DNA from 3 places in the Gordonia sp. VNK21 genome. Region 3 is predicted to be linked to each of the others. Evidence: predicted binding sites of a transcription regulator. Region 3 holds the regulator's gene; each other region holds the start of a gene.
The links. The regulator LexA, encoded in region 3, represses DNA repair genes until DNA is damaged. The targets are predictions, from matches to a motif close to CGAACANNTGTTCG.

Region 1 (10,474 bases), on a different contig from region 3:
GAGATCGATTCGAGCCCGTCACGGACGAAGGTGTCCGGGTCGCTCACGGCGGGCCGGGTGATCAGGAACGAGCCGTCGGTCATCGGGGTGCCGCGGCGGCCGGTGATCTCGGCGAAGGTCCGCGTCCAGGCCGCACCGAAGTCCACGGTGTGGTGGCCGCTGCGCCAGGTGTCGGCCGCGCCGGCCGGGAGCAGTCCGTGCACCACCACCGCGCTGGGCGAATACCGCAGCCGACGGCGGGTCGGGCGTCCCAGCAGCCCGGCCACCTGATCGCGTTCGCCGGTGGCGACGACCACGTCGGCGGGCAGCCGCCGGCCGTCGTCGGTGTGCACGCCGACCACCGCCCGGCCGCTGGTCTCGATGCGCACCGCGCGGGTGCGGTACTCGATCTCGGTGCCGGCCGCGGTGAGCTCGCCGGCCAGCACCTCGCCGATGCGGCCCATGCCGCCGGCCGGGGCGCTGAGCCCGTGACCGATGTCCATGTCGGGGATGATCGCGTAGATCGCACGCGCCCGGGCGGGCGGCACCCCGGCGTAGAGGGCCTGGAAGGTGAACGTGCGCTGCAGCCGTTCGTCGTCGACGAAGCGGGCGATCGCGGCGGTGAGCCCGCCCAGGGTCCGCAGCCGCACCAGATCGGCGGCGGCCCGCCGGGTGCGGGCGTCCAGCAGACCCGGCAGCGAATCGTAATTGCGGTCGAAGAAGACCCCGTACTCGGTCTGGTCCACTCGGCGCAGCCAGTCCAGCAGGGCGGGGACGCCGGCCCCGGCCCCGGCGCCGAAGGCCGCGTCGGCTGCGGCCGCCAGCCGTCCGGTGTCGCGGGGGACCCGCAGACTGGTGCCGTCGGCGTAATTCATCACATAGCCGGGGTCCACGCGCCGCAGCGCGAGCGCCGCCCGTACCCGGGCCGCCGGCACGCCGAGCGGTGCGAGGGCCTCCTCGATCAGGCCGGGCATGGTGAGAACCGTTGCGCCGGTGTCGAAGCGGTGACCGTCGACGGTCTCGGTGCGGACCAGTCCGCCCGGCGCGCCGGTGGCCTCGAGGACGGTGACGGCGCAGCCCGCCCCGCGCAGGGCGGCGGCCGCGGCCAGACCGGAGAGTCCGGCGCCGATGACGACGGCGCGGCGCTGCGGGCCGCGGGAGGAGATCACGGCCGGACTCACTTCGTCCGGTCGGTGATCTGGTGGGCGAGGGTGGTGAGGTCGGCGCGGGCGGCGGCGTCCACCGGCAGCTCGGCGATCTGCGCCAGCGCGGTGTCCCGGTGTCCGGCGATCTGCCGTTCCACTTCGGCGACGGCGCCCGATTCGACCAGCACTGCCCGGGCGGCGGCCAGTTCGGCGTCGTCGAGCGGCCGGCCGAGCAGCTCGCGCAGGCGCTGGGCGTCGGCGGGGGCGGCCTCGGCGAGCGCGAGCCCGAGCAGCACCGTGCGCTTGCCGGCGATCAGATCGTCGCCGGACGGTTTGCCGGTCTGCGCGGGATCGCCGAAGACGCCGAGCAGATCGTCGCGCAGCTGGAAGGCCAGCCCCAGCCCGGTACCGATCCGGTGCAGGTCCTGCTGTAGGCCGGTCGACGAGACCGCGAGTGCCGCACCGAGTTCCAGCGGCCGTGCCACCGTGTAGGCGGCGGTCTTGTACTCCATCACCCGGTAACTGGCCATGATGGACTCGTCGCCGGAGGCCTCGTTGACGATGTCGAGGAGCTGTCCGCCCAGGACTTCGGTGCGCATCCGGGACCATAGGGCCGGGACACCGGACGGCAGCGGGGCCGGTGCCGGATGCGGGGCCGGCCGGTAGCCGTGCACCAGATCGTCGGCCCAGGCCAGGGCCAGGTCGCCGATCAGGATCGCCACCGATGCGCCGTGGTGGGCGGCATCGCCGGACCAGCCGTGCTCGCGGTGGGCCTGTTCGAAGACCCGGTGCACGGTGGGACGGCCGCGCCGGGTGTCCGACCGGTCGAGGATGTCGTCGTGCACCAGGGCGCACGCCTGAACCAGTTCGACGGCCGCACCGACCCGCAGGACGGTCGCCGGATCGGCCGGCTCCCCGGGGGCCGTCGGACCGCCGGACTGTTCGCTGCTGCCGCACCGCCAGCCGGCGTACAGGAACAGCGGCCGCACCCGCTTGCCGCCACCGAGGACGAAGTCCGCCAGGGCGGCGCCGGTCTGGGCCACCGCCGGGTAGATCTCCTCCAGCGGACCGGCCACGGAGCCGAAGAACTCGGCCAGCACGTCGTCGACGGCGCCGGGTACCTGCTGGAGAGTCAACACGCCCCTGAGGGTACCGGCCCGCACGACGCCTCTCGGCACCGCTCACCGCAGTTCGTGGACCATACGGCCACGGCCGGGTCAAGCCGGGCGGCGGGGCTGCGTTAAATCCCACGCGGAAGTGCTTCGGCGCGTACCGCATCCGTATGATCGGGCATGTGAGTTTCCCCACCGACGATGCCGCCGTACCCGCCGTGACCACCCCCGCAGCCGCTGCAGGTGCCTCCGTCGTGGAGCGTTTGGCACTGCCGCACAGTGGGCCTATCCCGTTCTCCGTGGAGTTCTTCCCGCCGAAGACCGAGGCCGACGAGGCCCGGCTGTGGCGCGCGGTGCGGATCTTCGAGCGGATGAATCCGGCGTTCGTGTCGCTGACCTACGGCGCCGGCGGCTCGACCCGCGACCGCACCGTGCGCATCGCGGGGGAGCTGGCCACCGAGACCACGTTGACCACGGTGGCGCATCTGACCGCGGTCGATCACAGCATCGCCGAACTGCGCGGTCTGGTGGGCGCGTACGCCGACAAGGGCATCACCAATCTGCTCGCTCTGCGCGGCGACCCGCCCGGGGATCCGCTGGGGCAGTGGGTGGCGCACCCGGAGGGACTGCACTACGCCTCCGAACTGGTCGAGCTGATCGGCGGACTCGGTGATTTCCACACCGGTGTGGCGTCGTTCCCCGAGGGGCACCATCGCGCCCCGAACCTGGCCGCCGACACCGGCAATCTGGTGCGCAAGCTCCGGTCCGGTGCCGAGTACTCGGTGACGCAGGTGTTCTTCGACGTCGAGTTCTATCTGCGTCTGCGCGACCGTGTGGTGGCCGCCGACTCCGAGCAGGGCGCCAAACCGCTGATCCCGGGGCTGATGCCGATCACCTCGCTGGCCAGCGCCCGCCGGATGGTCTCGCTCTCGGGCAGCGTGCTGCCGCCGGCGGTGGAGGAGCGGCTGGTCACCGCGGCCGGCGACGGCCCCGAGGAGGACCGCGCCGCGGTCCGGGCCGTCGGCATCGATCTGTGCACGGAGATGGCGCAGCGGCTGATCGACGAGGGCGCACCGTGCCTGCACTTCTGCAGCCTGAACTTCGCCAAGGCCACCAGCGAGGTGCTCGAGCGCGTCGGTGTGGACACCCGCGGCGCGCTGCAGCCGGCCTGAGTCCGGCCCGGTCTCAGCGGTCGGCGGAGGCCGACCGGTCCGCGTTCGGGTCCGCCGTCCCGGTCCCGGGTGCCTCCCCGTCCGGCGCATCCCTGTCCGGCGCATCTCTGTCCGGCGCATCGCTGTCCGACGCGTCCCGGTCCTTCGTGGAGGTGTCCGAGGAGGAAGCGTCCGATGTGGAATCGTCCGATGTGGAGGTGTCACCGTCCGGGCCGTCGGCGTGGCCGGTGGTCTTGGCCACGACCGACTTCACCGCATCGCGGACCACGTCGCCGGTCTCCCTGACCTGACGGGGGCGGCCCGGCCGCGGGGAGCGGTCCCGGGTCATATACGCCAGCCAGGCGATGAGCAGGACCACCAGCAGCGCGATGATCACCACGAACCAGGTCCAGCTGGGCACGGCGGCGGTCGCCGGATCGGCGTACTCCGCGTCGGCGATGAACTCGGCGTTCCCGCCGCCGGGCGGGGTCCAGGTGACCGAGTCGTCGGCGCCCTGCTGGCCGTTGGTGGCGACGATGGGACCGGCGAACTCGACGGTGATCGAGACGAAGTAGTTGTCGGCGGGCAGCGCGGTGAGGTTGGTGCCGCCGCGCAGCCGCACGATGTCGCCGCTGCGGCTGGCCGACAGATCCACCGTGTTGCCGTCCGGAAGGGCACTGGCGATGATGTCGCCGAGCTGCGAGAACTGGCCGGTGGTCAGATCGGTGAACCGCAGCCGGGAGCCGGTCTTGTCGCCCGCCGGGCCGTCGGTGGCCGGGGCGCTGCCATCGTCGGTCTCCGGAAAGTCGTACACCGCGACCGCGCCGGACAGCGACGCCGGAACGTCGAAGGTCGGCGGGGTGGGGCCGGTCGCCGGGCTGGCGGCGACCACGACGACGCCGGAGAACAGATCGCCGACGTTCTCCGAGCGGGTGAGGCAGCCGCTGAGCAGCGGGGTCAGGGCCAGCAGAGCGGCCAGCGCGAGGAGAGCCGGGCGGAACAGACGTCTGGGCTGGGTCACGCTCACATCGTGCCAGACCCGGGCGGCAACGGGAGGGAACGACCGAGGAAGGCGAACGGCCGCGGGTCGCCGGGGAAGCTGAAGTGGCGCAGCACGTCGCCGAATCCGAGCCGGCGGTACAGGGTCCAGGCGCGGTTCGCCTCGCCGGTCACCTCCGGGGTCGACAGCAGCACCTGCGACTCGGGGCGGTCGGTGAGCAGGCGGCGCAGCAGCGCCTCGCCGGTGCCCTGTCCCTGAGCCAGCGGATGCACGTGCAGTTCGGTGAGCTCGAAGTAGTCGCTGATCACCGCCTGCGCCTCCTCGGGAGTCCAGCCGGCCAGCCTCATGCCGGTGCGCAACTGCTGATTCCACCATTGATCGGCGGCCCCGGTGTAGCCGTAGGCGACACCGACGAGCACGTCGCGTTCGCCGGGCGCCCACGGGGCCTGCACGCGCAGGCGGCGGACGGCCGGCCGCAGCAGTTCGGCGGCGCTGACGGTGGTGACGGCGCCGATCGCGGTCCAGCCGGGCCGCCGCAGGTGCTCACGCCACAGGGCGAGCCGGTTGTACTCGGTGCCGCGCGGATAGTTCATCGCCGTGACGTAGGTGTGGACGGCCGGCTGCAACCAGATGTCCGCGTCGGCCGCAGGGAGCGGCGTCAGGCGCACGGACACGGGCGTCCTCCTTCGGCGGTCGGTGAATCTGCTGAGAACCCGCAGCGATTGAGCACAGCGTAATCGGCGTTTGCCCGGACAGGGGGGAGTGGGTCTACCCTGGAGCCTATCGAACTGCAGTTCGATTACTGTGGGCGGCGGATCCGGTGGGGAAGACACCGGCTCCGCCGCCCCGCCACCCTCGGCTCCCGCGGCGCCGTCCCGCCGAAATGTCAGAGGCCTGTGAGACGTTCTGGTGCAGCAGCAACAGGAGCGAGGTGAGCGACGGCGATGGCGACCACACGGACGACGGCGACGACGCGGCGGGCGGTGAACCGGGCCGAACCCGATCCGCGGGTGATCGGGCGCAGCCGGGATCTGCTCGAGCGGGCGGAGACCCTCTTCGATCAGGCGGCCGGGGTGCACGACGACGGTGCCGAGCGTTTCCGTCAGTTCTATCTGGCCGCGATCCGGGCCGCGGGTGCGGTGCTTGCCGTTCACGAGCCGCCCGGACCGGTCCGGCGACGCCGGGATGCGCGGGATGCGTGGAGCCGGATCAAGGCGGTGGCCCCGGAGTATGCGGAGCTGGCCGAGTACTTCGGCGGACTGTCCCAGATGCGTTCTAACGTCGAGGCCGGCCTGGTACGCACCGTGGATCCGACGCTGTGCGCGCGTGTCGAACGCCGCGCCATGGAGTTCCTGGACGCCGCCGACGCCACCCTGCTGTCGTACGAACAGGGGCATATCGGCGGGGTGTCTTCGGCGCTGGGGGCGTGATGGACGGGCGATTCGCGCCCGGGGTGTCGTACGGAACGGGCAAGTGGGTGGTCGAGAGTCCGGCAAGCTCCTATCATGGAGGAGAGCGGGCGGTTCGCGCCGTTCGTCGTCGCCGAGGAAATAAGGAGGGTGCCGGTGCCGCTTTCGGAGCACGAGCAGCGGATGCTCGACGAGATTGAGAGCGCGCTGTACGCGGAGGATCCCAAGTTCGCCTCGGCGGTGACTAAGCAGCGCGTGGGCGGTGTCACCACACGGCGCCGCATACAGGCCGCCGCATTGATCGTGGTGGGCCTGGCACTGCTGGTCGGCGGACTGATGGTGGACATCGAGGTCGGCGGTCTGAAGATCGTCAGCCTGGTGGGCTTCCTGCTGATGTTCGTCGGCGGACTGCTCCTGCTGATCCGTCCGCGCGCCAAGCAGGGCGCCGGTGGCGGCGCCAAGCCGTCCGGCCGATCGCGCCCGGCGGCTGATCGTGGATCGTTCAGCAGCCGGATGGAAGAGCGATTCAACAAGCGGTTCCACCAGGACGGCTTCTAACAGCACAGATCACAGGCCGCGGCCCCTCCCGAACGGGAGGGGCCGCGGCCTTTTCGTCGTGTCCGGAGGGGCCGGCCGCTCCCGCCCGGACGCCCGGTCCCCACAGCGCCCCACCGGGTCGCCCCACTTCTCCCCACCCGGGTTCCCCACTTCTCCCCACTTGGCGAGGTAGAGGTGCAACTTCTGCCACTTAACTGGTGTTTCTTCTCATCTATGCGGGCAACACGCCGTTCCTAGGATGCCGACTTTCCTGAGAATTGCGTTCGTGTAATCCGCATTGACCTGCATAAATAGTCATCAAGGGGGAGGGGGTGGGGTGATTGGGGTGGAAAGTGGAGGAAAGTGGGGTAATCTTGCAGTCACTGGTCCACGGGAATCCGGAATCCGCGGATCGGTACGGGGCAAGGAGGTGTCGGCGTGGCTCGTTTCGTCGGCACTTACGCGCCCAAGCTCGATGACAAAGGGCGGCTCACACTGCCCGCCAAGTTCCGCGAGGCACTGTCAGGAGGGGTCGTGGTCAGCAGAGGCCAAGATTTCAGCTTGTCGGTGTATCCGGCTGAGGAGTTCGACGTCATCGCCGAGAAAGCGGCGAAGGCATCGCGCAACGATCCGGAGGCCCGCGCCTTCGTCCGGCTGTTTTTGGCCGGCGCCGACGAGCAGAAGCTCGACGGACAGGGCCGGGTGAACCTCTCGGCCGAGTTCCGCGACTACGCGAAGCTCGCCAAGGAATGCGTCGTCACCGGGCAGTACGACCACCTGGAGATCTGGGACGCCGCCCGCTGGGAGGCCTACCAGAGCCAGTTCGAGGATGCCTACGCCGCCGCCGGCTCGGCAGCGCTGGACGCGATTCTCTAGTCAATTGAAGAACTGGGCCGCTGCGGTGAGACGAGGCCTCGGCCCGATCGCCCCTGACGTACTTCCCCAACGCCAGGTGCGGATCGGGCGGGGACCCCGACTCACCGCAGTCCAGTTCTCCAACCGTGCCGCCTCAGGCACGACCACCAGTGCGCGGCCGGCCGGGGCACCCGGCGCCGTGCCATCGACAGCCGGACCGGAGGTGAGCATGAACGGCGAGTCCGTGAGCGGTGAACACGGCCACATCCCGGTCATGGCCCAGCGGATGTTCGAGCTGCTGGCCCCGGCGCTGACCCGGCAGTCCGCAGACGGCACCGGCGCGGTGCTCATCGACGGCACCCTCGGCGCCGGCGGACACACCGAGTACTTTCTGCAGCGGCTGCCCGGCCTGACCGTGCACGGCATCGACCGGGACGAGAACGCGCTGGCCATCGCCGGCGAGCGGCTCGCCGGCTACGGCGGGCGGCTGATCACCCACCACGCGCGCTACGACCAGATCGGCGGGGTGGCCGCCGAGGCCGGCCTCGACGAGACCGACGGGATCCTGCTCGACCTCGGCGTCTCCTCGATGCAGCTCGACCAGGCCGACCGCGGCTTCGCCTACGCCGTGGACGCACCGCTGGACATGCGGATGGACGCCGACGACGAGCTGACCGCCGCAGACGTGCTCAACACCTACGACCACGGGGCGCTGGCGCGGGTGCTCAGCGAGTACGGCGAGGAACGCTTCGCCGGGAAGATCGCTTCGGCGGTACTGCGCGAGCGGGCCGTGGCGCCGTTCACCACCAGCGCCCGCCTGGTCGAACTGCTCTACGACACCATCCCGGCCGCGACCCGGCGCACCGGCGGCCACCCGGCCAAGCGGACCTTCCAGGCGCTGCGCATCGAGGTGAACCGGGAACTCGACTCGCTGCGCGCGGTGATTCCGGCCGCACTGAATCTGCTCGCAGTGGGCGGCCGTCTGGCCGTGATGAGCTACCAGTCCCTCGAGGACCGGCTGGTCAAGCGGGACTTCGCCGACGCCGTCCGCAGCACCACCCCGCCCGGACTGCCGGTGGACCTGCCCGGCACGCAGGCGCGCTTCGCGCTGGTCACCCGCGGCGCCGAACAGGCCGACGACCAGCAGCGCGCAGAGAACCCCAGATCCGCACCGGTGCGGGTCCGGGCGATCGAACGGATCGCCCCGGGCCCCGCCCCGGTCGCCAGCCCAGGAGAGAGGAACCGGCGATGACCCTGCTCGACGATCGCTCGACCACCACCTCCGACGAGGACCGGGCCGCCCGTCGCCGTCCGGCCGCAGGCGAACGCCGGACGCGCAGCGGCGCCGCCGAGCAGACCGGCGAGCGCCGGGTGCGGCGCGGCACCGGCAGTCTGGCCGCCGGCCGCCGGAAGGCGGCCGCCGAGGCCGAGAGCCTGTTCGCCCGGCTGCGGGCCATGCCGCTGGTGCTGCCTCTGGTCGCCCTGGTCGTCGGCGCCCTGGCCATCACCCTGTACCTGTCCACCAAGTCGGCGCAGGACGCCTATGCGCTGGCCGCCGCCAAGGCCGAGAACCAGTCGCTCTCGGACAAGCGGGACGAGCTGAAGAAGACCTACGACTCGGGCAACTCCGCGCCCGAACTGTCCGACAAGGCCGGCAAGCTCGGCATGGTGCCGGTCGCCGGCGCCCCGCAGATGGTCGTCGGCGCCGACGGCAAGGCCCGGCTGCAGGGCACGCTCGACCCGGTCACGGGCCGGCGGATGGACTCGCTGAACCCGGCGCCCGACCCCGTCTCGCAGATCGACGGCACCAAGGTCGACGACTCGACCGGTCTCAACGGCGGATCCGAACTCGGCGACGGCCGCCGGTCCTCGGGCACCGAAACCTCCGGGACCGAGTCGTCGCCCGGCACCGAAGCGTCCGGCACCGAGTCGACCGGCGACCGGACCTCCGGCCGGGCACCGGCCGGCGAGCAGCCCGGCGAATCCGGCGAATCCGCCGAGCCCGATGCGCCGGCGCCGAATGTGCTGCCGTCAAGCGCCGCCACGCCGGGGCGCAATGCGCCGCAGGAGCGCTGATCCAGTGGAGGATGGACGTCTATGAGCCGGACCGCCACGCCACAGCGGCCCGCAGGCCGCCGCGACGGCTGGCCGGCGGGTGGCGCCGGCACAGAGACTCCCGGTGACCCCCCACCCGTCGACGGTGCCGTCACGGGCTTCTCCAGCCCCGGAGAGGCCCGTTTCGTCGGACGTCAGCGGATCCTCGGCATCATCATCCTGGTGCTCGCGCTGGCCGTCGCCGGCCGGCTGGTCTACGTCAACGTGCTCAACGCCGGCAGCATCTCCGCGCAGGCCTCGCAGCAGCGCTCGGACAAGGTGACCCTGTACGCCAAGCGCGGGGCCATCCTCGACCGCGAGGGCCGACCGCTGGCCTACACCGCCGAGGCGCGGTCCCTGACCTTCCTGCCCAAGGCGGTCCGCAAGTCCATCGACACCGAGCACAAGAAGAATCCGGAACTGCCGGATGTGCCCACCCGGCTCGCCCAGATCGCGGCCGGCGTGTCCGAGGCGCTCGGCGGTTCGATCAGCGAGCAGGATCTGTTCGCCAAACTGAGCTCGGACACCGGCTTCGTCTACCTGGCGCGGTCCATCCCGCCCGATCTCGCCGGCCGGATCACCGACGAGTTCCCGGAGGTGGGTGCCGACCCGGAGAGCGTGCGGGTGTACCCGGGCGGTTCGCTGGCGGCCAATGTGGTCGGCGACGTGGGCTACGACGGCAACGGCGCGATGGGCCTGGAGTCCTCGCTCGACCCGATCCTGGCCGGCATGAACGGCACCCAGACCTACGATCGAGGTCAGGACGGCGCCATCATCCCGGGCAGCATGCGCAACGTGCATCCGGCGATCGACGGCAAGACCGTCCGCCTCACCCTCGACTCGGACATCCAGTGGTTCGTGCAGAGCCAGGTGAACGCGGCCAAGAAGAACTCCGGCGCCCAGAACGTCTCGGCGGTGGTCCTGGACGCGAAGAGCGGCGAAGTGCTGGCCATGGCCAACGACACCACCTTCAACCCGGACCGTCCGCTCGACGAGCAGGACGACGACGTCGACACCGGCAACCGGGCGGTCACCTCGCCTTTCGAGCCCGGCTCGGTGAACAAGCTGGTGGTGGCATCGGCGGCGATCGAGGCCGGGCTGACCACTCCCGACGAGGTACTGCAGGTGCCGGGCTCGATCGCCATGTCCGGCATCACGGTCAACGACGCCTGGCAGCACGGGACGCTGCCGC
Region 2 (10,474 bases), on a different contig from region 3:
CTACCGGATCGACTGGTGGGCGGGACCGTGGCCGTTCGGCATCGACGACGGCACCGACCCGGGGGTGCGCAGCGCCGCGGTGATGGCCCGGACCCAGGTGCTGCTGGAGGACTCGCGGGCGCTGCTGCTGTGCTTCCGCGGTGGCCGCTGGCAGGTGGAAGGCATCTACGAGTGAACGGCACGGGTCGAGGCGATAGGCTTCCCGCATGGTTCTCGAAGTGGCGATTTTCGATGTGACAGACCCCGACGGCTTCGCCGCCGCCTACCAGAGCGTCCGCGAGGTGATCTCCGGCGCGCAGGGCTGCCGGTCGGTGCGGATGACCCGCGGCATCGAGACCCCGACCCGCTTCATCCTGATGGTCGAATGGGATTCGGTCCAGGCGCACGAGGACTTCCGGGCCGCCGAGAGCTTCGCCACCTGGCGCGGCGCCATCGGCCCGTTCTTCGCCTCCCCGCCGCAGGTGGAGCACTTCACCGACCTCGACTGACCGACGAGGTCGCCGGAGTCCTCCGAGAGCCTGCGCCTCAGGAATTGGCGCCGCGGGCGGCGACCGGCCACACCTGACCGTCGTCGAGGTGCAGTTCGTCGGCGAGGTTGACCGCGGTGCAGACGTGGTTCGGGATCACCCGCAGCACCTCGCCCACCTCGGGAAGTGCTGCGCCGGAGGGGAAGTCGACGACGGCATGATGTTCGGACAGTGAGGTGATCCGGGCCTCCGGATGATCGAGCAGTCGGCCGAAGCCGCTGGCCCAGGCCGGCCGGTCGGCGCCGATCACCTTGCTGCCCGCGTCGAGCACGATCCGGTTCCGGCGGCGGCTGACCACGGTGGAGACCGCCGTCAGCGCCACATCGTCGAAGCCGCACGTGCCGAGTTCGAGCTGCTGGGCGTCGCCGAACGGGTATACGCCCGGACGGATCTCGGTGAGCACCGAGAAGTCGGCGTACTGGGCCGTCGGGGTGGAGCCCCCGCTGATCACCCGCGGCGTCACTCCCGCGTGGCGCAGCGCGGCGGCCGCGCCCACCAGCGTGCGGGACTCGTCGATGGCCGCCTTCTGCCGGGCCGCACCGCGACCGTAACCGTGACCGGGAAAGGTGAACACGCCGACCACCTCCAGACCTGCGGCCACCGCCGCCGCAGCGACGGCACGCGCCTCCCGCGGGGGCACCCCGGTCCGATGCTGGCCCGAATCGATCTCCACCAGCACCTCCACCGGGGTGCCGGCGAGACCTTCGGCCAGCCGGCGGGCACCGGCCGCCGAGTCGACGCCCACCCGCAGCCGGGTCCGGCCCGCCAGGGCCGACAGCCGGGCAGCCTTCTCGTCGGACAACCACAGGGGATAGGCGATGAACAGATCGGTGAAGCCCGCGTCGGCGAAGGTCTCCGCCTCGCCGATGGTGGCGACGGTCAAACCGGTAGCCCCGGAGAACATCTGGAGTTCGGCGATCTCGATGCACTTGTGCGTCTTGACGTGCGGGCGCAACGCCAGCTCCAGATCGGCGGCCCGATGGCCCATGGCGGTGATGTTCCGTTCCATGCGCTCGCGGTCGATCGACAGGTACGGAGTCTCGGTCACGACACCGCCGGATCCTTCAACGGTTCCTCGGCCCGCCCGTGCAGGGCGGCCGCCGACTCGCCGAGCATCAGATAGGTCTGGTGCAGGATCCGGGTGGTCAGCCGCGGCACCCTCCGGTGGCCCCATTCGACCAGCGAGCCGAACCGCGAGCCGCTCCGGACCGGCCGGTCGATCATGCCGTGCAGAATCCGGGCCGCGGCCTTGTCCACACCCCAGATCCCGTGAGCGGAATCGTAGACCGCGGTCGGGGCGATCATCTTGGTCCGGGTCAACGGCAACCGCACGGTGGTGAAGGTGACGTGGTCGGACAGGGTCTCGGCCGCGGTCACGTCGGTGAACGCTTCCAGGGCTGCATAGCTCGAAGCGTACGCCCCGAAACGCGGCGCCCTGGTCTGGGTCGTCGCCGTCGAAACGTTCACGACATGGCCGGCCTGCCGCTCGATCATGTGCGGCAGCACGGCCAGGGTCAGATAGACCGCGCCGAAGTAGTTCACCGCCATGGTGCGGTGATAGTCGTGCGAGCGGTCCAGAGAGTTCGTCGCCGCCCGGCGGATGGACCGGCCGGCGTTGTTGACCAGGATGTCGATGTGATCGTGTTCGGCGATGATCGACTTGACCAGGGTGCGCACCGCGTCCTCGTCGGTCACATCGGCCGGATAACAGCTGACGGTGCCCAGCGGCAGACCCGGTTTCGGGACCTCGGCGGACAGTTCGTCGACCGTCTCGGTGAGTTTGTCGGCGTCGCGGGCCACCAGGATCACGTGTGCCCCGCGGGCCACGCACATCCGGGCGGTGGCGCGGCCGATGCCGGTGGATCCGCCGGTGATCACCACGACCTTGCCGACCAGCGGACCGCGCGGGTCGTCGCGCCGGTTGCGGGCCGGGTCCAGATGTTCGGCCCAGTACCGCCACAGCCGCGGCCCGTAGTCCTCGATCCGGGGCAGCCTCACTCCGCGGCGCTCGAGCAGTTCGGCGGTGGCCGCGGGGTCGAAGTGCACCGGCAGCGCCAGCACGTCGAGCACGGCCGGCGGCACACCGAGCTGCTGGGCGACCAGATCGCGGCCGGTGCGCAGGGCGCCCTGCCCGGTCAGGGTCAGCAGCGGACGGGCCAGCGACCGCGGCAGAGCATCGAAGGTGCGGGCGTCGTGGTCCGGTGTGATCGCATTGGTCACCTCGGACAGGCTGCGGCGCTGCGGATCTCCCAGATGGTAGACGCGCTGCTGCGCCTCCGGCTCGGCCTCGAGCAGAGCCGAGAGGGCATCGGCCACGTAGTCGACGGGGACCAGATTCAGCTCACCCAGATCCGGCCACGGCACCGGCAGCTTGCGCGGCAGCCGGTCGAGCAGACTCACCTGGCCGAGGAAGTAGTAGGGGCCGCACAGCTCGTCCATCTCGCCGGTGACGCTGTCGCCGACGATCGTCGAACAGCGATAGCTGCGCCAGCGCAGTCCGGGGGTCTGCCGGACGGCGAGTTCGGCGTCGAAGAAGCTGCGCTGGCACGGATTCGCGAAGTTCTGGCCCAGCTCGAAGTCGGTCTCCCGGAACGGGCCCTGATGGTCGCCGGCCACGCCGACCGACGAGAGCAGGTGGAAGACGGCGCCGTGCTCGGCGGCGAACGACGCCAGGGTCGCGGCCGCATCGGCGTTGACCGCCTGAACGGTGGCCGCGTCGGCGGCGGGATCGTCGAGCACGTCGAGGTGGACGAGGTGGTCGAGCGGGCCGAAATCGGCCAGATCGGCCGGCGGGGCGCCGGTGTCGTCGTCGGCCAGAACCGTCACGACCCGGTCGCCGTCGGGAAGGGTGTCGGTGACGGCGGCCAGCGCGGGCAGACCGCTGCGTGGAACCAGTGCGCCGACCCGGGCGTCGTCGCCGCGGGCCAGTAGTCGGGCCAGCACCCGGCGGCCGAGGAGTCCGTCGGCGCCGGTGACCAAGTAGCTCGTCACCCGAACAGGTTCTCACAGACCGGGCCGACATAGTGTGCGCTCGGTCGGCACGTCCGTAAGTCGTCTGATGTCGCTTGCGCGAATCCGGACTCCGGATTCACGTCGAACAGGAATCGAACGTATGTTCTAGAATCGATGTGTGGGTTGGAACAACGGGCCGCCGAGCTGGTCGGAGATGGAGCGGGTGCTCTCCGGCCGTCCGCCGCTGTCCGGCGCAGGGGCCGGCGACGGGGGAGATGCCCCGGGGTGGTCGCGTAAACGCGGTGGCTATCGGCCCGAGGAACTCGAGCCGATCACCTCGACGGTCCCGTACGCCGAGCTGCACGCGCACAGTGCCTACAGCTTTCTCGACGGGGCGTCGATGCCCGAGGAGATGGCCGCCGAGGCGCGTCGGCTGGATCTGCAGGGGCTGGCGCTGACCGACCACGACGGTTTCTACGGGGTGGTGCGCTTCGCCGAAGCGGCCCGGGAGTACGAACTGCCGACCGTCTTCGGCGCCGAGCTCTCGCTGCAGCGGGATACCGCGCGTGCCGGGGCCGTCGACCCGCCGGGGGAGCACCTGCTGGTGCTGGCGCGTGACGCGGAGGGCTACCGGCGGCTCTCCCGGGTGATCGCCGACGCCCACATGAGCGGTGGCAGCAAAGGGCTGCTGCGTTACGACCCGGAGCTGATCTCCTCCGCGGGGGCCGGGCACTGGCTGATCCTGACCGGCTGCCGCAAGGGCGCGGTGCGACGGGCGCTGGCCGACGGCGGAACCGGTGCGGCGCGCACCGCGCTGAGCGGGCTGGTCGACCGTTTCGGGGCCGGGAACGTCGTCGTCGAGCTGACCGCCACCGGAACGTCCGACGACGACGAACGCAACGCCGTCCTGGCCGGGCTGGCGAGCGAGCTGAGGCTGCCGACAGTGGCCACCACCGGTGCGCATTTCGCCGGTCCCGAGCGGCGGCGGCTGGCCATCGCGGTGGCCGCGGTGCGGGCCCGCACCGATGTGCACACCATCTCCGGCTGGCTGCCCGGACTCGGCGGGGCGCACCTGCGCAGCGGCGACGAGATGGTGCGGCTGCTGCCGGCGCACCGGGAGGCCGTCGAGAACGCCGCCGGGCTGGCCGCCGACTGCGCCTTCTCGCTGAAGCTGATCGCCCCCGAGCTGCCGCCCTTCGACGTCCCCGACGGGCACACCGAGGCGACCTGGCTGCGCCGGCTCACCGAGGACGGGGCGCGGCAGCGTTACGGGACCCGCGAGCAGAGGCCCGAGGCGTACCGGCAGATCGACCACGAACTGGCGATCATCGAGACGCTCACCTTTCCCGGGTACTTCCTGGTGGTGCACGACATCGTCAGCTTCTGCCGGCGCAACGACATCCTGTGCCAGGGCCGGGGCAGCGCCGCCAACTCGGCGGTCTGCTTCGCGCTGGGCATCACCAATGTGGATCCGGTGCGCGCCGGACTGCTCTTCGAGCGCTTCCTGTCCCCGGAGCGGGACGGCCCGCCGGACATCGACGTGGACATCGAATCGGACCGCCGCGAGGAGGTGATCCAGTACGTGTACTCCCGGCACGGCCGGCAGCACAGCGCGCAGGTGGCCAATGTGATCACCTACCGCGGGCGGTCGGCGGTGCGTGATATGGCGCGGGCGCTGGGGTACGACCCCGGTCAGCAGGATGCGTGGAGCAAGGTCCCCGATTCGGCGCCGGACGACGTCCGCGGCATGGCCGGTGAGATCGCCTCGCTGCCAAGACATCTGGGTATTCACTCCGGCGGCATGGTGATCTGCGACCGGCCCATCGCCGACGTCTGTCCCACCGAGTGGGCACGGATGCCCGGACGCAGCGTGCTGCAGTGGGACAAGGACGACTGCGCGGCGGTGGGGCTGGTCAAATTCGATCTGCTCGGGCTCGGCATGCTCTCGGCGCTGCACTATGCGATCGATCTGGTGGCCGGGCACAAGGGGATCGAGGTGGATCTGGCGCAGCTGGACCTGACCGAGATCGCGGTCTACGACATGCTGTGCCGGGCGGATTCGGTGGGTGTGTTCCAGGTGGAGTCGCGGGCGCAGATGGCCACCCTGCCACGGCTGAAGCCGCGGAACTTCTACGACCTGGTGGTGGAGGTGGCGCTGATCCGTCCGGGCCCCATCCAGGGCGGCTCGGTGCACCCGTACATCCGGCGCCGCAACGGTCTCGAGGAGCCGGACGTGGAACATCCGGCGATGCGCAAGGCCCTCGACCGGACTCTGGGCATTCCGCTGTTCCAGGAGCAGCTCATGCAGCTGGCGGTGGACGTGGCCGGTTTCGGGGCCGCCGAGGCCGACCAGCTGCGCCGGGCGATGGGCTCCAAGCGGTCGCCGGAGAAGATGGAACGGCTGCGGACCCGCTTCTACGCCGGGATGGAACGCGAGCACGGGATCACCGGGGAGACCGCCGACCGGATCTTCGAGAAGATGGCGGCCTTCGCCAACTTCGGCTTCCCGGAGAGCCATTCGCAGAGCTTCGCCGCGCTGGTCTTCTATTCGGCGTGGTTCAAGCTGCATCATCCGGCCGCGTTCTGCGCGGCGCTGCTGCGGGCGCAGCCGATGGGCTTCTACTCGCCGCAGTCGCTGGTGGCCGACGCCCGTCGGCACGGGGTGCGCGTGCACCGTCCGGAGGTGAATCATTCGCTGGCACATGCCGATCTGGAGAACTCCGGGCTGGACGTGCGGCTGGGGCTGGCGTCGGTGCGCGGGGTGAGTGACGAGCTGGCCGAGCGGATCGTCGCCGAACGGGTGCACGGACCGTATACGTCGATCGCGGATCTGTCGCGGCGCACCGAGGCCGTCGGAGCGCAGCTCGAGGCGCTGGCCACCGCCGGGGCCTTCGAGTCTCTGGGCCTGGATCGCCGGACGGCGCTGTGGGAGGCCGGGGCCGCGGCGGGGCTGCGGGCCGACCAGCTGCCCGCGGTGAGCCCGCGGTCCGCGCCGGTGCTGCCCGGCATGTCCGAGGTGGAGCTGTCGGCGGTGGATGCGATCGCCACCGGGATCACGCCGACCGGCTATCCGACGCAGTACCTGCGGCCGCGGCTGACGGCGCTCGGGGTGCTGACGGCCGACCGGCTGCTCTCGGTGCCCGACGGCACCCGGGTGACGGTGGCCGGGGCGGTGACCCACCGCCAGCGTCCGGCGACCGCGGCCGGGGTCACCTTCGTCAATCTCGAGGACGAGACGGGCATGGTGAACGTGGTGTGCTCGGTGGGTCTGTGGACGCGCTACCGGACCCTCGCGCAGACCGCCCCCGCCCTGATGATCCGCGGGAAGGTGCAGAACGCCGAGGGTGCGGTGACCGTCGTCGCCGACCGGATGCAGCAGCTGGATCTGAAGGTGGGCACCCGGTCCCGGGACTGGTGCTGACCTCGTGAACGGCGCTGACGGCGTCGGCTGACGCTTGCAGTCGTTTCTAGTTTAGAATAAATTAAAAACTAGACGGGTACGGCATCCGGATCTCGAGAATGAGGTGAATCCAATGAAGGTGACGGTCGACTACGGCAAGTGCGCGGGACTCGGAATCTGCGAGTCCCTGGCGCCGGAGTTCTTCGAAGTCAACGACGACGGCGATCTCGACCTGCTCAAAGAAGACATCGAGCCCGACGAACTGCAGTCGGTACGGGAGGCGGTCGCCGGCTGTCCCGCCGAGGCGCTGCGCATCGTCGACAACTGACGAGATCTGACGAGAGGCAACGACATGGATATCGAGAGACTGGTCGTGGTGGGTGCTTCGCTGGCCGGGCTGCGCGCCGTCGAAGGTGCCCGCAAGGCCGGATTCGGCGGCCGGATCACGCTGATCGGTGCCGAGACGCATTTACCGTACGACCGGCCGCCGCTGTCCAAGAAGTTCCTGGAACCGGGCACCGAGGAACCCGAGGCGCCGTTCTTCCGCAACGAGCAGACCTTCACCGATGAACTCGACGTCGAGCTGCTCCTCGGTGCGCCGGCCACGGGCCTGGACACCGCGAACCGCGAGGTGATCGTCGGCGATCGGCGCGTCGGTTACGACGCGCTGGTGATTGCGACCGGTGCGACCCCGCGGATCCTGCCCGGCACCGAGAATCTGGCCGGTGTGCATGCGCTGCGCACCCTCGACGACGCCGTCGCGGTGCGGCAGGCGCTCACCGAAGGCGCCCGGACCGTGGTGATCGGCGCCGGGTTCATCGGCTCGGAGGTGGCCTCGGGTGCCAACAAGCGGGGAGTGGACGTGACGGTGGTCGAGGCACTGCCGACCCCGCTGGTCCGGGCGACCGGTGAGGCGATGGGGCACGCCATCGCCTCGCTGCACCAGCGCAACGGCACCGAACTGCGCTGCGGCGTCGGTGTTTCCAGAGTGGAAGGCGACGAGCACGTCGAGCGGGTCGTCCTCGCCGACGGCTCGGTGATCGACGCGGACCTGGTAGTGGTCGGCATCGGCGTGACGCCGGCCACCGATTGGCTCGCCGGCAGCGGTATCGAGGTGGACAACGGCGTCGTCTGCGACGAGACGCTCTGGACGGGAGTGCCGGGGGTCTATGCCGCCGGTGACGTGGCGAACTGGTTCAACCCGGTCCTCGGTGTGCGCCAGCGTATGGAGAACTGGACGGCAGCGGCCGAACAGGGTGCCGCGGCCGCGCGCAACGCCCTGGACCCGGCCAACGCCAAACCCTATGGGACGGTGCCGTACTACTGGTCGGACTGGTACGACGTCCGGATCCAGTTCGTCGGCTCCCCGGAGGCCGACGAGGTGCGCGTGGTCGACGGCGATCCGGCCGGCGGCGGCAAGTGGGTCGCCCTCTACCGGCGGGGAGACCGGCTGATCGGCGCCCTGACGCTCAACGGGCAATCGGTCATCATGAAGTACCGCGTGCAGATCATGAAGGAGACCTCCTGGGAGGACGCGCTGGCCTTCGCGCAGGCGCGCAAGGCCAAGATGGCGGAGAAGGCGGCGGCACGTGCGTGATCGACGTCGGCCATGACCGGCCAGAGCGCCACCCCGCGCATGCTGTCCACCGTTGCGCGCACCGGACGAGTGCTCAATCTGTTCACGCCGATCCGGCCCGAATGGGGTGTGCGGGTTCGAAGCCAAGGCACAGCAGCTGGTTCAGCGTTTCTCCGTGCATGTCGGCGGGACCATCACCGTGGGCGCCTGGGACGGCCTGCACGTGGTCTGCGTGGCCGGCACCGGGCCCGGACCGCAGTGCCGGCCCGGCGGCATCCTGCCCGGGCACGCCACCGCGCTGGGCAAACTCCTGATGGCCGGGCTGCCCCGGGAATCGACCCACGACATCGTCGAACGCTTCGGTCTTCCGCAGATCACCGCTGAGACAGTGGATCAGATCACGGTGTTCGACCGGCAACTGGAAGTCACCCGCAGTACCGGGGTGGCCTACGAGCACTCCGAGTACGTGCCCGGCTACGCATGTCTGGCGACCGGTGCCTATCACCGATCCGATCTGGTGGCCGCGGTCTCCGTCGCCGCCCCGGAGGAACGCTTCGCGGTCCGCCGCGAGGAGTTCGCCGCGGCGGCGCGCGGCATCGCACGGATGCTCACCGCGCCCGCCGGGGCGACGCCGTAGCGCTCACCCGATCGATCGGCCGTGCCCCTCCCAGTCATCTGGCCCGGGGCCGAGACGGCGATCTCGCCGATCTCGCCGGTCGGCACCTCGTTGCCGTCCGGATCCACGATCGTCACGATCGCGTTCGGGGTGGGACGGCCCACTGAGCGCAGGTATTTCCCGGTGTGCTCGTGCGGCTGCAGCATCGTCACCGTGATGCACTCGCTCTGGGCGTACAGCTGGTAGAGGACCGGACCGAACTTGTCCAGGGCTCGCTGCAGGGTGCGCTCGGCGATCGGCGAGGCCGCGTAGTTGAGGCACCGCATGCTCGACAGGTCGCGGGTGTCGATGTCGGGGTGGGCCAGCAGCGCGGTGATCATCGTCGGCACCACCAGGGTGCAGGTGGCCCTCTGGGTTTCGATGAGCTCCAGCGCCCGGCCGGCGTCGAAGGCCGGCATGACGATGATCCGGCCGCCCACCTGCAGCAGGGGCCACAGCCACAGCGACGCGGCGTGGGTCAGCTGCCCGGCGGCCAGGTATGCATCCCGAGAGTCGATCTGCGGTGTGACCCAACGGTATTCGTCGTCGTTGTTCATCCATTGGGCGATGGTGTGCACGATGCCTTTCGGTCGGCCGGTGGTGCCGGCGGAGAACCGGATCACGTGCACATCGTCGGGATGGTGCTCCACCGTCGGCGCCTCGGGCGACGCGGCAGCGAGCACCTCCTCGTAGGCCAGGGTGCCTTCGGGAGCGTCGCCGTCGAAGACGACGACGTGCTCGAGCGTCTCCAGGCTGGGCAGATGGTCGGCGATGACGGGGTAGAGGGCGGCGTTGACGAAGAGTGCCCGGGCATCGACCAGCTCGGTGAGATAGGCGTTCACCTCTCCGGCCTCGTGCGCGTAGAGGCCGGCGCGCACGAAGCCGCCGACGGCACAGCCGGCGATCAGCTCGACCGTCTCGAATGCGTTGTTGGACAGCAGCGCGACGCGATCGCCCTTCTCCAGTCCCAAGCCGGACAAGGCATTGGCGATGCGGCAGGCGCGCTCGTACAGCTCACCGTGGGTCTGTTCGCGGCCGTCGCACCAGACTGCGGGCTGGTCGGAGTACTGGCGAGCGGATTTCTGCAGAATCTGGCTGAAGTTCATGGCCACGACCGTGGCACCGGCGGATCGGCCGCCGCCCGGGCTGTCCGGGAGTCTCGGACAGGCGCGGTGGGGTCAGGACGTATGGAAGCTCTCTACCTCGCCGGTGGTCATGGTGAGCCGCCCCTGCGTCGCCAGATGGACCAGGTGCGCGCGGACCTCCAGAATCGCCGTCATCGCGTGCACCGGGGACAGCTCGGACAAGGCGCGGTTGCGGCGGGTCCAGACCATGCCTCCGGCTATCCCGGCGGCGGTGGACGC
Region 3 (10,474 bases):
CTCGCGCAGGTATCCCTCCGGCGGCAGATACACCCCGCCGGCCCCGATGATCGGTTCGGCGATGAAGGCGGCGATGTTCTCGGCGCCGACCCGCTCGATGAACCCGAGCAGACTCTTGGCGTCGTCCCAGTCGACGGTGGCCGTGTCGGCCATCAACTCGGCGCCGTAGCCGTCGTGATTTCCCGCGATGCCGGCCAGCGAGGTCCCGGCCACGTGCATGCCGTGGTAGGCCTTGCTGCGCCCGACGATGATCCGCTTGCTCTCCCGGCCCCGCTCGACCCAGTAGCGCCGGGCCAGTTTGACGGCGGTCTCCACCGAGTCCGAGCCGCCCGAGGTGAACATCACCTTGGACCCGGGCACCGGCGCGATGGCAGCGATCCGCTCGGCCAGGTCGATCGTCACATCGGCGGCGAGGTCCCCGAAGTTCGAGTAGTGCGCCAGCGTCGAGAGCTGACGGGCCACCGCCTCACCGATCTCCGCGCGTCCGTGCCCGACGTTGGCGAACCAGAGTCCGGCGGTCGCATCGAGATACTCGCGCCCGTCGGCGTCGTAGACGCGCGTCCCCTCACCGCGGGTGAAGACGAACGGACCGTGCGCAGTGACGGCGCCCATGTCGGCGAAGCCGTGCCAGAGAGAACCCATGTGTCCAATATGACACGTCCCCCGGGGTGATGCGGGCCGACGATAGACTGGAAAGAATCATGCCTGGGCCCACCCTCACCTTTCCACCGGAACTGCCGGTCAGCGCCTGCCGCGACGAGATCGCCGAGGCGATCGCCGCGCATCAGGTGGTGGTGATCGCCGGCGAGACCGGATCGGGCAAGACCACGCAGCTGCCCAAGATCTGCCTGCAGCTCGGCCGGGAGTCGATCGGCCACACGCAGCCCCGGCGGATCGCCGCGACCTCGGTGGCACGCCGGATCGCCGATGAGACCGGCACCGAGCTCGGCGAGCTGGTGGGCTATGCGGTGCGCTTCTCGGACAAGACCAGTGCGCGCACCGCGGTCAAGGTGATGACCGACGGAATCCTGCTGCGCGAGATCTCCACTGATCCGCTGCTGCGCCGGTACGACACGATCATCATCGACGAGGCGCACGAGCGCAGTCTCAACATCGACTTCCTGCTGGGCTATCTCAAGCGGTTGCTGCCCCGGCGGCCCGATCTCAAGGTGATCATCACCTCGGCGACCATCGAGCCGGATCGTTTCGCCCGGCATTTCGCCGGCCCCGACGAGCAGGTCCCCATCCTGGAGGTCTCCGGGCGCACCTATCCGGTGGAGGTCCGCTACCGACCGCTGAGCACCGACGACGACGAGCACTCGGATCTCGATCAGATCGCTGCGATCGACCGGGCGGTCGGCGAACTGTGGTCACAGGAGCGCGGCGACATCCTGGTCTTCCTGCCCACTGAACGCGACATCCGCGACACCGCCGACGCCCTCAAACGCCGCACCGGCGGCGGAACCGAGATCGTCCCGCTCTACGCCCGGCTGTCGGTGGCCGAGCAGCAGAAGATCTTCACTCCCTCCGACGGCCGCCGGATCGTGTTGTCCACCAACGTCGCCGAGACCTCGCTGACCGTTCCGGGCATCCGCTACGTGATCGACGCGGGCACCGCCCGCATCTCGCGCTACTCCACCCGGACCAAGGTGACCCGGCTGCCGGTGGAGAAGATCTCGCAGGCCAGCGCACGGCAGCGGGCCGGACGCTGCGGCCGGGTCGCGCCGGGCATCTGCATCCGCCTCTACACCGAGGACGACTTCGACGCCCGGCCCGAGTACACCGATCCGGAGATCCTCCGGTCGAACCTCGGCGCCGTCATCTTGTCGATGCTCTCGCTGCGGCTGGGTGACGTCGCGGACTTCCCGTTCGTACAGCCGCCGGATGCCCGCGCCATCCGCGACGGCATGAATCTGCTCTCCGAACTCGGCGCGGTCACCGGCATCGATTCGGCGACCGCCGATCTCACCCCGGTCGGCACCACTCTGTCGCGGCTGCCGATCGATCCGAGACTGGCCCGGATGCTCGTCGCCGGCCGCGACAACGGTTGTCTCGATCACGTGCTGGTGATCGTCGCCGCACTGTCCCTGCCCGATGTGCGCGAGTTCCCGGCGGACCGGCGGGAGGCCGCCGCCGCGGCACACCGCGAGTACGCGGTGCCAGGATCGGAGTTCCTCAGCCGGCTCAAGCTCTGGTCGTACCTTCAGGAGCAGCGGGACGCGATGTCGGGCAACGCCTTCCGTCGCTGGTGTGAACGGAACTTCTTGCACTATCTGCGCATCCGGGAGTGGACGGATCTGCATCGCCAGCTCCGGCGCACGGTCAAGGATCTGCGCTGGGAGGTGCCAGAGACCGCGATCGACGCCGACGCGATCCATCGCTCGCTGCTGGCCGGCCTGCTCACCAACGTCGGCGCCCGGGTCCACAACGACGCGAAGAACGGCGCATCGTCGCCGGCGGCCTCCGGAAAGGACCGGCGGCGCGGAGAATCGCGCGAGTATCTGGGCACCCGCGGCACCAAGTTTCTGATCTTCCCCGGTTCGGAGCTGGCCAAGAAGCCGCCGGGCTTCGTGATGGCCGCCGAGCTGGTGGAGACCTCCCGGCTGTACGCGCACACCGTCGCCGCCGTCGAACCCGAGTGGGTCGAGCAGCTCGCCGGCGAGCTGGTGACCCGCAGCTACAGCGAACCGGCCTGGTCCACCCGCCGTGGCGCTGTCACCGCCGTCGAGCGAGTGAGCCTCTACGGTGTCCCGCTGGTCACCGGCCGGCGAGTCAACTACGGATCCATCGACCCGGTGACCTCCCGGGAGATCTTCATCCAGGCCGCACTCGTCGAAGGCCGGTGGCGCACCCGTCACGCCTTCTTCGCGCACAACGCCTCGGTCCTCGCCGACGCCGAGGAGGCCGAGCATCGCGCCCGGCGCGCAGGGGTCCGGCTCTCGGATGAGGCCCTGTACGACTTCTACGCGCAGCGCATCCCGGCGAAGGTGGTCTCCGCCCGCCACTTCGACAGCTGGTGGAAGAAGGCGTCCCGCACCGACCCCGCCCTGCTGAACCTGCACGCCGAGGATCTCCGGCAGGACGACGGCCCCGACCCGGAGGACTTCCCGGAGGCCTGGCAGCAGGGCGCCACCCGCCTGGCACTGGCCTACCACTTCGAGCCGGGCACACCCGAGGACGGCGTCACCGTACTCATCCCCCGGCCGCTGCTCGCACACATCACCCCGACCGGCTTCGACTGGCTGGTTCCGGGCCTGCGCGTCGAGCTGGCCACCGCGCTGATCAAGTCACTGCCCAAGGGGCTGCGCAAATCGCTCTCCCCGGCCCAGCGCTACGCCGAACTAGCCCTCGACGGCCTGGCTCCGCGCACCCGACCGCTGCGCACCGCACTCGCCGAGCGGCTCAGCGAGATCACCCGGACCAGCCTGAGCCCCCAGGACTTCCGCGTCGACGCCCTGCCGCACCACCTGCGCATGCACTTCGCCGTGGTCGACGATCAGGGCGCGATCCTGCGGCGCGACGATGACCTGACCGCACTGCAGCAGCACTTCGCTCCGCGCACGGCTCCGGCCGCCGAGACCGTGGTGTACCGCGACTGGACCGCCGACGGTATCGGCACGCTCGCCCAGCAGCAGACCGAGACGGTCGCCGGCCAGCAGGTGGTGACCTTTCCGGGGCTGGCCCCGGCCGGCGACGGCGTGCGTCGGCTCGCCCGGACCTCGGCCGCGACCCGCGATGCGGGGGTGGCGGCGTCCGTCCAGGTGCTTCTCGAGATCGCGATCAGCCCGCCGAGCCGTAAGCTGGTCAACGGCCTGCCGCCGGCCGACAAGCTGGCACTGAGCCAGAATCCCTACCCGGACAACGACTCTCTGCTGGCGGACTGTACCCGCCGGGCCATCGCCGACGAACTGGTCCGACGTCCCGAGGTCGCCGGGCTGCGCGAGCCACGGGAGTTCGCGGCACTGCGCGACGAGCTCTCACCGGTGGTCCGCCAGGCCGCCCCCGAGTATTTCCTGCTGGCGGTCACCGCACTGCGGGAGACCACCGAACTGCGCCGGGCGATCGACGCCCGATCCGGTTCGGCGGCCGCCGACGACGTGGCCGAGCAGCTCGGCGAACTGGTCTTCGACGGCTTCGTCGCACTCACCCCGCTACGCCGGCTGCGCAGCCTGCCACGCTATCTGCAGGCCGCACGGCTGCGACTGGAGTCGCTGCCCGGCTCGACGGCACGAGACGCGGCCGGCATGGCCGTGCTGGACCGCGTCTTCGCGCACTGGAATCAGCGGCTGGCGCAACTGCCCGAGGGCCGGCAGCAGGCGCTCAGCGAGCAGATCGCCTGGCCCATCGAGGAATTGCGGGTCAGTCTGTTCGCGCAGCAGCTCGGCACCGACGGGCCGATCTCGGAGAAGCGTGTCGTCAAGGAGATCGACGCCTTCCGCTGACCGCCCGACGGCCGGACTCAGCTCGCCGGTGTGCGTCCGGCGCGGTCACGCCGCAGATCGTCGATCTCGCGCTGGAAGTCGTCGGCCGAGTCGAACGACCGGTACACCGAGGCGAACCGGAGGTAGGCCACCTCGTCGAGTTCGCGCAGCGGCCCCAGGATGGCCAGTCCCACTTCGTTGCTCGGGATCTCGGCCGATCCGGAGGCGCGGACGGCGTCCTCGACGGTTTCGGCGAGTTTGGCGAGGGCGTCCTCGTCCACCGCGCGGCCCTGGCAGGCCCGGCGAACCCCCTTCATCACCTTCTCGCGGCTGAACGGCTCGGTGACCCCGTTGCGTTTGACCACGGCCAGCACTGCGGACTCGACCGTGGTGAAACGGCGCCCGCAGGCACTGCAGGATCGCCGGCGCCGGATGACCAGCCCATCGTCGGACGCGCGGGAGTCGACTACTCGGGTGTCGTCGTTCTTGCAGAACGGGCAGCGCATGGCCTCCAGCCTACCCGTGCGGCACCCGGCGCAGCGCATGGCACTCCCCTCCCGGTTCCGCGGCCTCAGCGGTACCGCGGCACCACCAGGGCCTGCCCCGGACGCAGTCCCGCCGAGGAGAGATCGTTGAGTTCCCGCACCACATCGATCACCCCGGACGGCGGCAGATCCGGAGCGATCCGCCGGGCCAGTGCCGTCAGCGACTCCCCGCTGCGCACGTGCACCACTTCGGTGACGCTCGGCGTACCGGTGGCGGCCTCCTGCGCCTGGCCGCCGACCAGGGCCAGCACCCACACCAGCCCGGCGAGCACCACCCCGGCGAGCAGTCCGGCGGCCCAGCGCCGGCGCCGCACGATCTGCGCCGACGGCCGCACCGGGCGGCCCACCGCGGCACGCACCGGCGGCGCGGTGTTCGAATCCGCCGATCGAACATCCATACCGCCCCCGCGAGTCCCCCGGTCGGGGGACATCCGGGCCGTGCGGGCGGTTCCGCGGCGCCGTTCGAGCCGGCGTCCGGTCGGCCGGCAGGGCTGTTCGACGTCCGTCCGGCGCACCGGCGCGGGGCCGGCGACACGGGGAACATCGCAGGTCATGACGGCCTCGACAGCCGATCCCGAGGTCTGTGCGGGGCGGTGGAGCACGCTCTGCGTCATCGCCTTCTCCTATCGTTCAGGTGTTCGATGAACTCTTGTTCGATAGTAAACACCACCCCTCGGACATTGTCTGCAACACGTCGAACAATTGTTTGAAATCTGTGACCGAGCCGACTAGATTGGCGATATCACCACCAGGAGAGGACGCACGATGACCGACGGTCCCAGCAACAGCGATATCCCGGCCGGTGCCGACGGTCCGGAGCTGTCGACGGCCACCCTCGAAGCCTCACTGACCCAGCGGCAGCGCGAGGTGCTCGAGTACATCCGCAGTTCGGTGCGTGAGCGCGGCTATCCGCCGAGCATCCGCGAGATCGGCGAGGCCGTCGGCCTCACCTCCACGTCCTCGGTGGCCCACCAGTTGCGCACCCTCGAGCGCCGCGGTCTGCTCAAACGCGATCCTCACCGTCCGCGGGCGGTCAACGTCCGTGACGACAACCGCACCCCGCCGTCCGGCGGCGCGGCGGCGGTCGCCGAATCCGACGATCAGCTGCCCGCACCGGCGTACGTCCCCGTGCTGGGCCGGATCGCGGCGGGCGGGCCGATCCTGGCCGAGCAGGCAGTCGAGGACGTCTTCCCACTGCCCAAGGAGCTCGTCGGAGAGGGCTCGCTCTTCCTGCTCCGGGTGGTCGGCGAGTCGATGATCGACGCGGCCATCTGCGACGGCGACTGGGTGGTGGTCCGCCAGCAGAACGTGGCCGAGAACGGCGACATCGTCGCCGCGATGATCGACGGCGAGGCCACCGTGAAGACCTTCAAGCGGGTCGACGGCCACGTCTGGCTGATGCCCCACAACGAGCACTTCGAGCCGATCCCCGGCGACGACGCCGCCGTCCTCGGCAAGGTGGTCACGGTGATGCGCCGAGTCTGACGGCGGCGCGCGTCAGGGCCTCAGTCCGTCAGGACTTCAGTCCCTCAGTCCGTCAGGATTTCAGTTCCTCAGCGCGGTCCGCGCGGCGTCCCGGGCCGCCTGTGCGCTGTCCGCGGCCGTCGCCGCAGCGGCGGCGGCCCGGCACTGGTCGAGCGTCACCGAGCCGAGCTGCAGACCCACGGCCGGCCCGGCCTTCGCGGCCGCCGACAGCGAGGTCACGCCCAGGCCCACCAGCACGCAGGCCAGCAGCGGATCGGCGGCCGCTTCGCCGCACACCCCGACCTGTTTGCCCTGGGCGGCGCCGGCGGCACCGACGCGTTCGATGAGACTGAGCACGGCCGGCTGCCAGGGATCGGTGAGCGAGGCCAGTTCCGGGGACATCCGGTCCGCGGCCATCGTGTACTGGGTCAGGTCGTTGGTGCCGATCGAGACGAAGTCCACCTCGGCCAGGATCTTGTCGGCCTGAATGGCCGCCGAGGGCACCTCCACCATGACACCGGGGATCATGCCGCGCGCGCGGACCTGGCCGGCGAATTCCCGGGCCTCGGCCACCGTGGCGATCATCGGGGCCATCACCCAGGGGGTGGCCCGGTCGCCCTCCGCGGCCTGCGCCAGCGCGTCGAGCTGGTGCTCGCGGATCTCCGGGTGCAGCGCGATGATGCGGTTGCCGCGCACCCCCATCGCCGGATTCGCCTCGTCCCGATGGTCGACGAACTTGAGCGGCTTGTCCGAGCCGGCGTCGAGGGTCCGGATCACCACCTTCTGCCCGGGGAAGGCATCGATGACCTCCCGGTACAGCTCGGCCTGGTCGGCCACCGAGGGCTCGTCCGCACGGTCGAGGAAGGCGAGCTCGGTGCGGAAGAGCCCCACGCCCTCGAGGACTCCCGGCTCCGCCGCGCTGCGCGCGGACGCACCGTCGGCCACATTGGCCAGGATCAGCACCTCGTGGCCGTCAGCGGTCCGTCCCGGGCCGCGCCACGCCGCCGCGCGCTCGGCCAGTTCGGCGGCGGCGCGGGCGGCCGCCGAGACCGCCTCGGCATCCGGATTCACCCCCACCGTTCCCAGGCCTCCGTCGACGAAAGCCGTTGCACCGGTGGGCACCTGGTCGAGATCGGCGATGGCCACCACGCACGGGATGCCGAGCTGGCGGGCGATGATCGCCGTGTGGCTCGACGGCCCACCGAGGCGGGTCGCCAGCGCGATGATGCGGCCCGGATCGAGACCTGCGGTGTCGGCCGGCGCCAGGTCGTCGGCGCACAGGATCGACGGGACGTCGGGGGTGGGGATACCCGGCTCGGGAAGGCCCAGCAGTTCCGCGACGACGCGATCGCGGACGTCCTTGAGGTCGGTGACCCGCTCGGCCATCAGACCGCCGACCTTGGTGAACATCTCGACGAACTGCTCGGTGGCCGCGGCGGCGGCGGCCGGGGCGGGAGTGCCGTCTCCGATGAGCTTGCCGGCCGCACCGAGCCAGCCCCGATCCTTCGCCAGACCCGCGGTGGCGGCCAGCACCTCGGCCGCCGCACCGGAACTGCGGGAGGCCCGCTCGGTCAACCTCCCGGCGACGGTGTCGGCCGCGGCGGCCAGCCGTTCCTTCTCCGCGTCGCGGTCGTCCTCCGGAATGGTGGCGGCGTCGCCGAGGTCCGGTTCGGGCCGGTCGCCGGGCCGGATGACCGGACCGTAGGCCAGTCCGGCGACGACCGGAGTGCCGGTGACGACCGGGTCGGCGCCGTAGGTGTGCGCGGGATCGACGGACTGCATGCTCTTGGGCCTTTCGTTCAGCGAGTCGGCGGAAAACCGCACATTTCCACAGAAATCAATGTAAATACAGATGTGACAGTGTTGATTCGGGCACGGGACCCCGTCAACCAGGACTCTACTCAGGACGGTGGAATGTACGCGGAGGAACGGCAGCAGGCCATCGCGAACGAGGTTCGCGAGCGGGGCCGGGTCTCCGTGGCCGAGTTGTCCCACCGCTTCGACGTGACCGGTGAGACCGTCCGGCGCGACCTGGCCGTACTGGCCCAGGCCGGTCAGGTCACCCGGGTGCACGGCGGCGCAGTCCGCACCGACGTGGGGGTGATCGTCGACGAGGCCGACCTGCCCGCCCGTCAGCGATCGCACCAGCCGGAGAAGAAGGCGATCGGTGCCGCGGCCCTGGAACTGCTGCCGCCCTCCGGTGGCACCGTCCTCTTCGACGCCGGCACCACCACACACCAGGCGGCCTCCGCTCTGGCCGCGGCGCAGCCCGCCGACACCCGGCTGACCCTGGTGACCAATTCGCTGCCCATCGCCGCCACCCTGACCGACGCCTGCTCGGCCGGGGCGCAGCGCCGCGAGGTGCTGATGACCGGCGGCCGGCTGCGTCCGAAGACCCAGGCCGCCGTCGGTACGGCGACGATCGAGCAACTCGGCCGGCTGCGGCTCTCCGTCGGTTTCCTCGGCACCAACGGCTTGAGCGTGCGGCACGGCCTGTCCACACCCGATCCGGATGAGGCCGCGGTCAAACGCGCGATGATCGCCGCCGTCGATCGCGTCGTGGTGCTGGCCGACTCCTCCAAGATCAACCGGGAAGACCTGGTGAGCTTCGGCGACCTCGACGAGGTGGACGTGCTCATCACCGATCGCGGCATCGACGCGGCCTTCGCCGCCGAGCTGGCCGCCAGGGACATCGAAGTGGTGATCGCATGATCGTGACCGTGACGGCCAATCCGAGTGTGGACCGCACCATCGAATTGACCGGCGAACTGCGCCGCGGCCAGGTGCTGCGGGCGGCGGGCTCGCAGAGCCAGCCCGGCGGCAAGGGCATCAACGTCGCCCGCGCCGTGGCCGCCGCCGAACTGGACGTGCTGGCCCTGCTGCCGGCCGCCGACGGCGACCCGTTGCTGAACCAGCTCGACCAGACCGGACTGCCGTATCGCACCATTCCGGTGTCCGCACCGGTGCGCACCAACATCACGGTGGTCGAACCGGACGGCACCACCACCAAGATCAACGAGCCCGGGGCGGCCCTCACCGACGCCGCTGTGGACGCCCTGACCGATCAGGTGCTGGCCGCCGCTCAGGACGCCGGCTGGCTGGCGCTGTGCGGCTCGGTGCCGCCGGGACTGCCGCTGGACTGGTACGGCCGGATCATCGGCCGGCTCACCGGCAGCGGGGTCCGCACCGCCGTCGACACCTCCGGATCACCGCTGGCCGCCGCCGCCGAAGCCGGGGCCGCACTGCTCAAACCGAACGCCGAGGAGCTGGCCTGGCTCACCGGTGCCGACGGCGCCGCGATGGAGGCGCAGGCCGCCGCCGGCGATCCGTCGGCCGCGGTGACCGCCGCCGCGGCGCTCGCCGCCCGCACCGGCGGCGCCGTCCTGACCACGCTCGGCGGCGCCGGTGCCCTGCTGACCACGCCGGAGGGCACCTGGCAGGCCACCGCGCCGCGGATTCAGGTGCGCAGCACGGTCGGCGCCGGTGACTCGTCCCTGGCCGGTTACCTGATCGCGCACAGCCGCGGCGCGGGCCCGGAAGGGCTGCTGGCGACAGCCGTGGCCTACGGCTCGGCCGCCGCCGCCCTGCCCGGCACCACCCCACCGACTCCCGGCCAGACCGATCCGTCCGCGGTGACGGTGCGGCGACTGTCCTGACCCCCCAGAATCCCCCGTCCGAAGGAAGTTGCGATGTCCGAACCGATCATCACCACCGAGCTGGTAGTGCTCGACGTCGATGCCGGCGCCGACGCCACGTCGGTGATCACGACCCTGGCCGGTGTGCTCGCCGACCACGGCCGGACCACCGATCCCCAGGCGCTCATCGACGCGGCCGTCGCCCGGGAGAGCAAATCCCCCACCGGCCTGCCCGGAGGCCTGGCCATCCCACACGCCCGCGTCGCGGGAGTCACCACCGCGTCCCTGGGCTTCGCCCGGCTGAGCACGAAGGCCGACTTCGGCGCGCCGGACGGTCCGGCCGACCTGGTCTTCCTCATCGCCGCCCCGGACGGGGCCGGCAGCGAGCACATGAAGCTGCTGAGTTCGC

Region 1: a site for LexA is predicted at 5,172-5,185, ahead of ACJMNC_RS11270 (SAV_6107 family HEPN domain-containing protein). Genes of this name have one in related genera too.
Region 2: a site for LexA is predicted at 3,633-3,646, ahead of ACJMNC_RS09825 (error-prone DNA polymerase). Genes of this name have one in related genera too.

Annotation. Positions count from the first base shown of each region.
Region 1 covers NZ_JBJURU010000009.1:62,807-73,280, reverse strand. Annotated here, with positions in the region: gene crtI (phytoene desaturase family protein) at 1-1,148, opposite strand, end outside; gene ACJMNC_RS11290 (polyprenyl synthetase family protein) at 1,157-2,263, opposite strand; gene ACJMNC_RS11285 (methylenetetrahydrofolate reductase) at 2,419-3,408, shown strand; gene ACJMNC_RS11280 (LppM family (lipo)protein) at 3,422-4,408, opposite strand; gene ACJMNC_RS11275 (GNAT family N-acetyltransferase) at 4,411-5,061, opposite strand; gene ACJMNC_RS11270 (SAV_6107 family HEPN domain-containing protein) at 5,332-5,817, shown strand; gene ACJMNC_RS11265 (DUF3040 domain-containing protein) at 5,953-6,354, shown strand; gene mraZ (division/cell wall cluster transcriptional repressor MraZ) at 6,772-7,209, shown strand; gene rsmH (16S rRNA (cytosine(1402)-N(4))-methyltransferase RsmH) at 7,418-8,440, shown strand; gene ACJMNC_RS11250 (hypothetical protein) at 8,437-9,264, shown strand; gene ACJMNC_RS11245 (peptidoglycan D,D-transpeptidase FtsI family protein) at 9,286-10,474, shown strand, end outside.
Region 2 covers NZ_JBJURU010000007.1:198,478-208,951, reverse strand. Annotated here, with positions in the region: gene ACJMNC_RS09845 (DNA polymerase Y family protein) at 1-175, shown strand, start outside; gene ACJMNC_RS09840 (antibiotic biosynthesis monooxygenase family protein) at 207-488, shown strand; gene ACJMNC_RS09835 (alanine racemase) at 526-1,575, opposite strand; gene ACJMNC_RS09830 (SDR family oxidoreductase) at 1,572-3,518, opposite strand; gene ACJMNC_RS09825 (error-prone DNA polymerase) at 3,658-6,900, shown strand; gene ACJMNC_RS09820 (ferredoxin) at 7,013-7,207, shown strand; gene ACJMNC_RS09815 (NAD(P)/FAD-dependent oxidoreductase) at 7,232-8,476, shown strand; gene ACJMNC_RS09810 (IclR family transcriptional regulator C-terminal domain-containing protein) at 8,583-9,092, shown strand; partial or broken gene ACJMNC_RS09805 (AMP-binding protein) at 9,134-10,216, opposite strand; gene ACJMNC_RS09800 (MBL fold metallo-hydrolase) at 10,289-10,474, opposite strand, start outside.
Region 3 covers NZ_JBJURU010000001.1:265,815-276,288, forward strand. Annotated here, with positions in the region: gene ACJMNC_RS01355 (aspartate aminotransferase family protein) at 1-642, opposite strand, end outside; gene hrpA (ATP-dependent RNA helicase HrpA) at 702-4,442, shown strand; gene nrdR (transcriptional regulator NrdR) at 4,460-4,927, opposite strand; gene ACJMNC_RS01370 (LysM peptidoglycan-binding domain-containing protein) at 4,993-5,364, opposite strand; gene lexA (transcriptional repressor LexA) at 5,732-6,451, shown strand; gene ACJMNC_RS01380 (phosphoenolpyruvate--protein phosphotransferase) at 6,512-8,212, opposite strand; gene ACJMNC_RS01385 (DeoR/GlpR family DNA-binding transcription regulator) at 8,345-9,142, shown strand; gene ACJMNC_RS01390 (1-phosphofructokinase family hexose kinase) at 9,139-10,086, shown strand; gene ACJMNC_RS01395 (fructose-specific PTS transporter subunit EIIC) at 10,120-10,474, shown strand, end outside.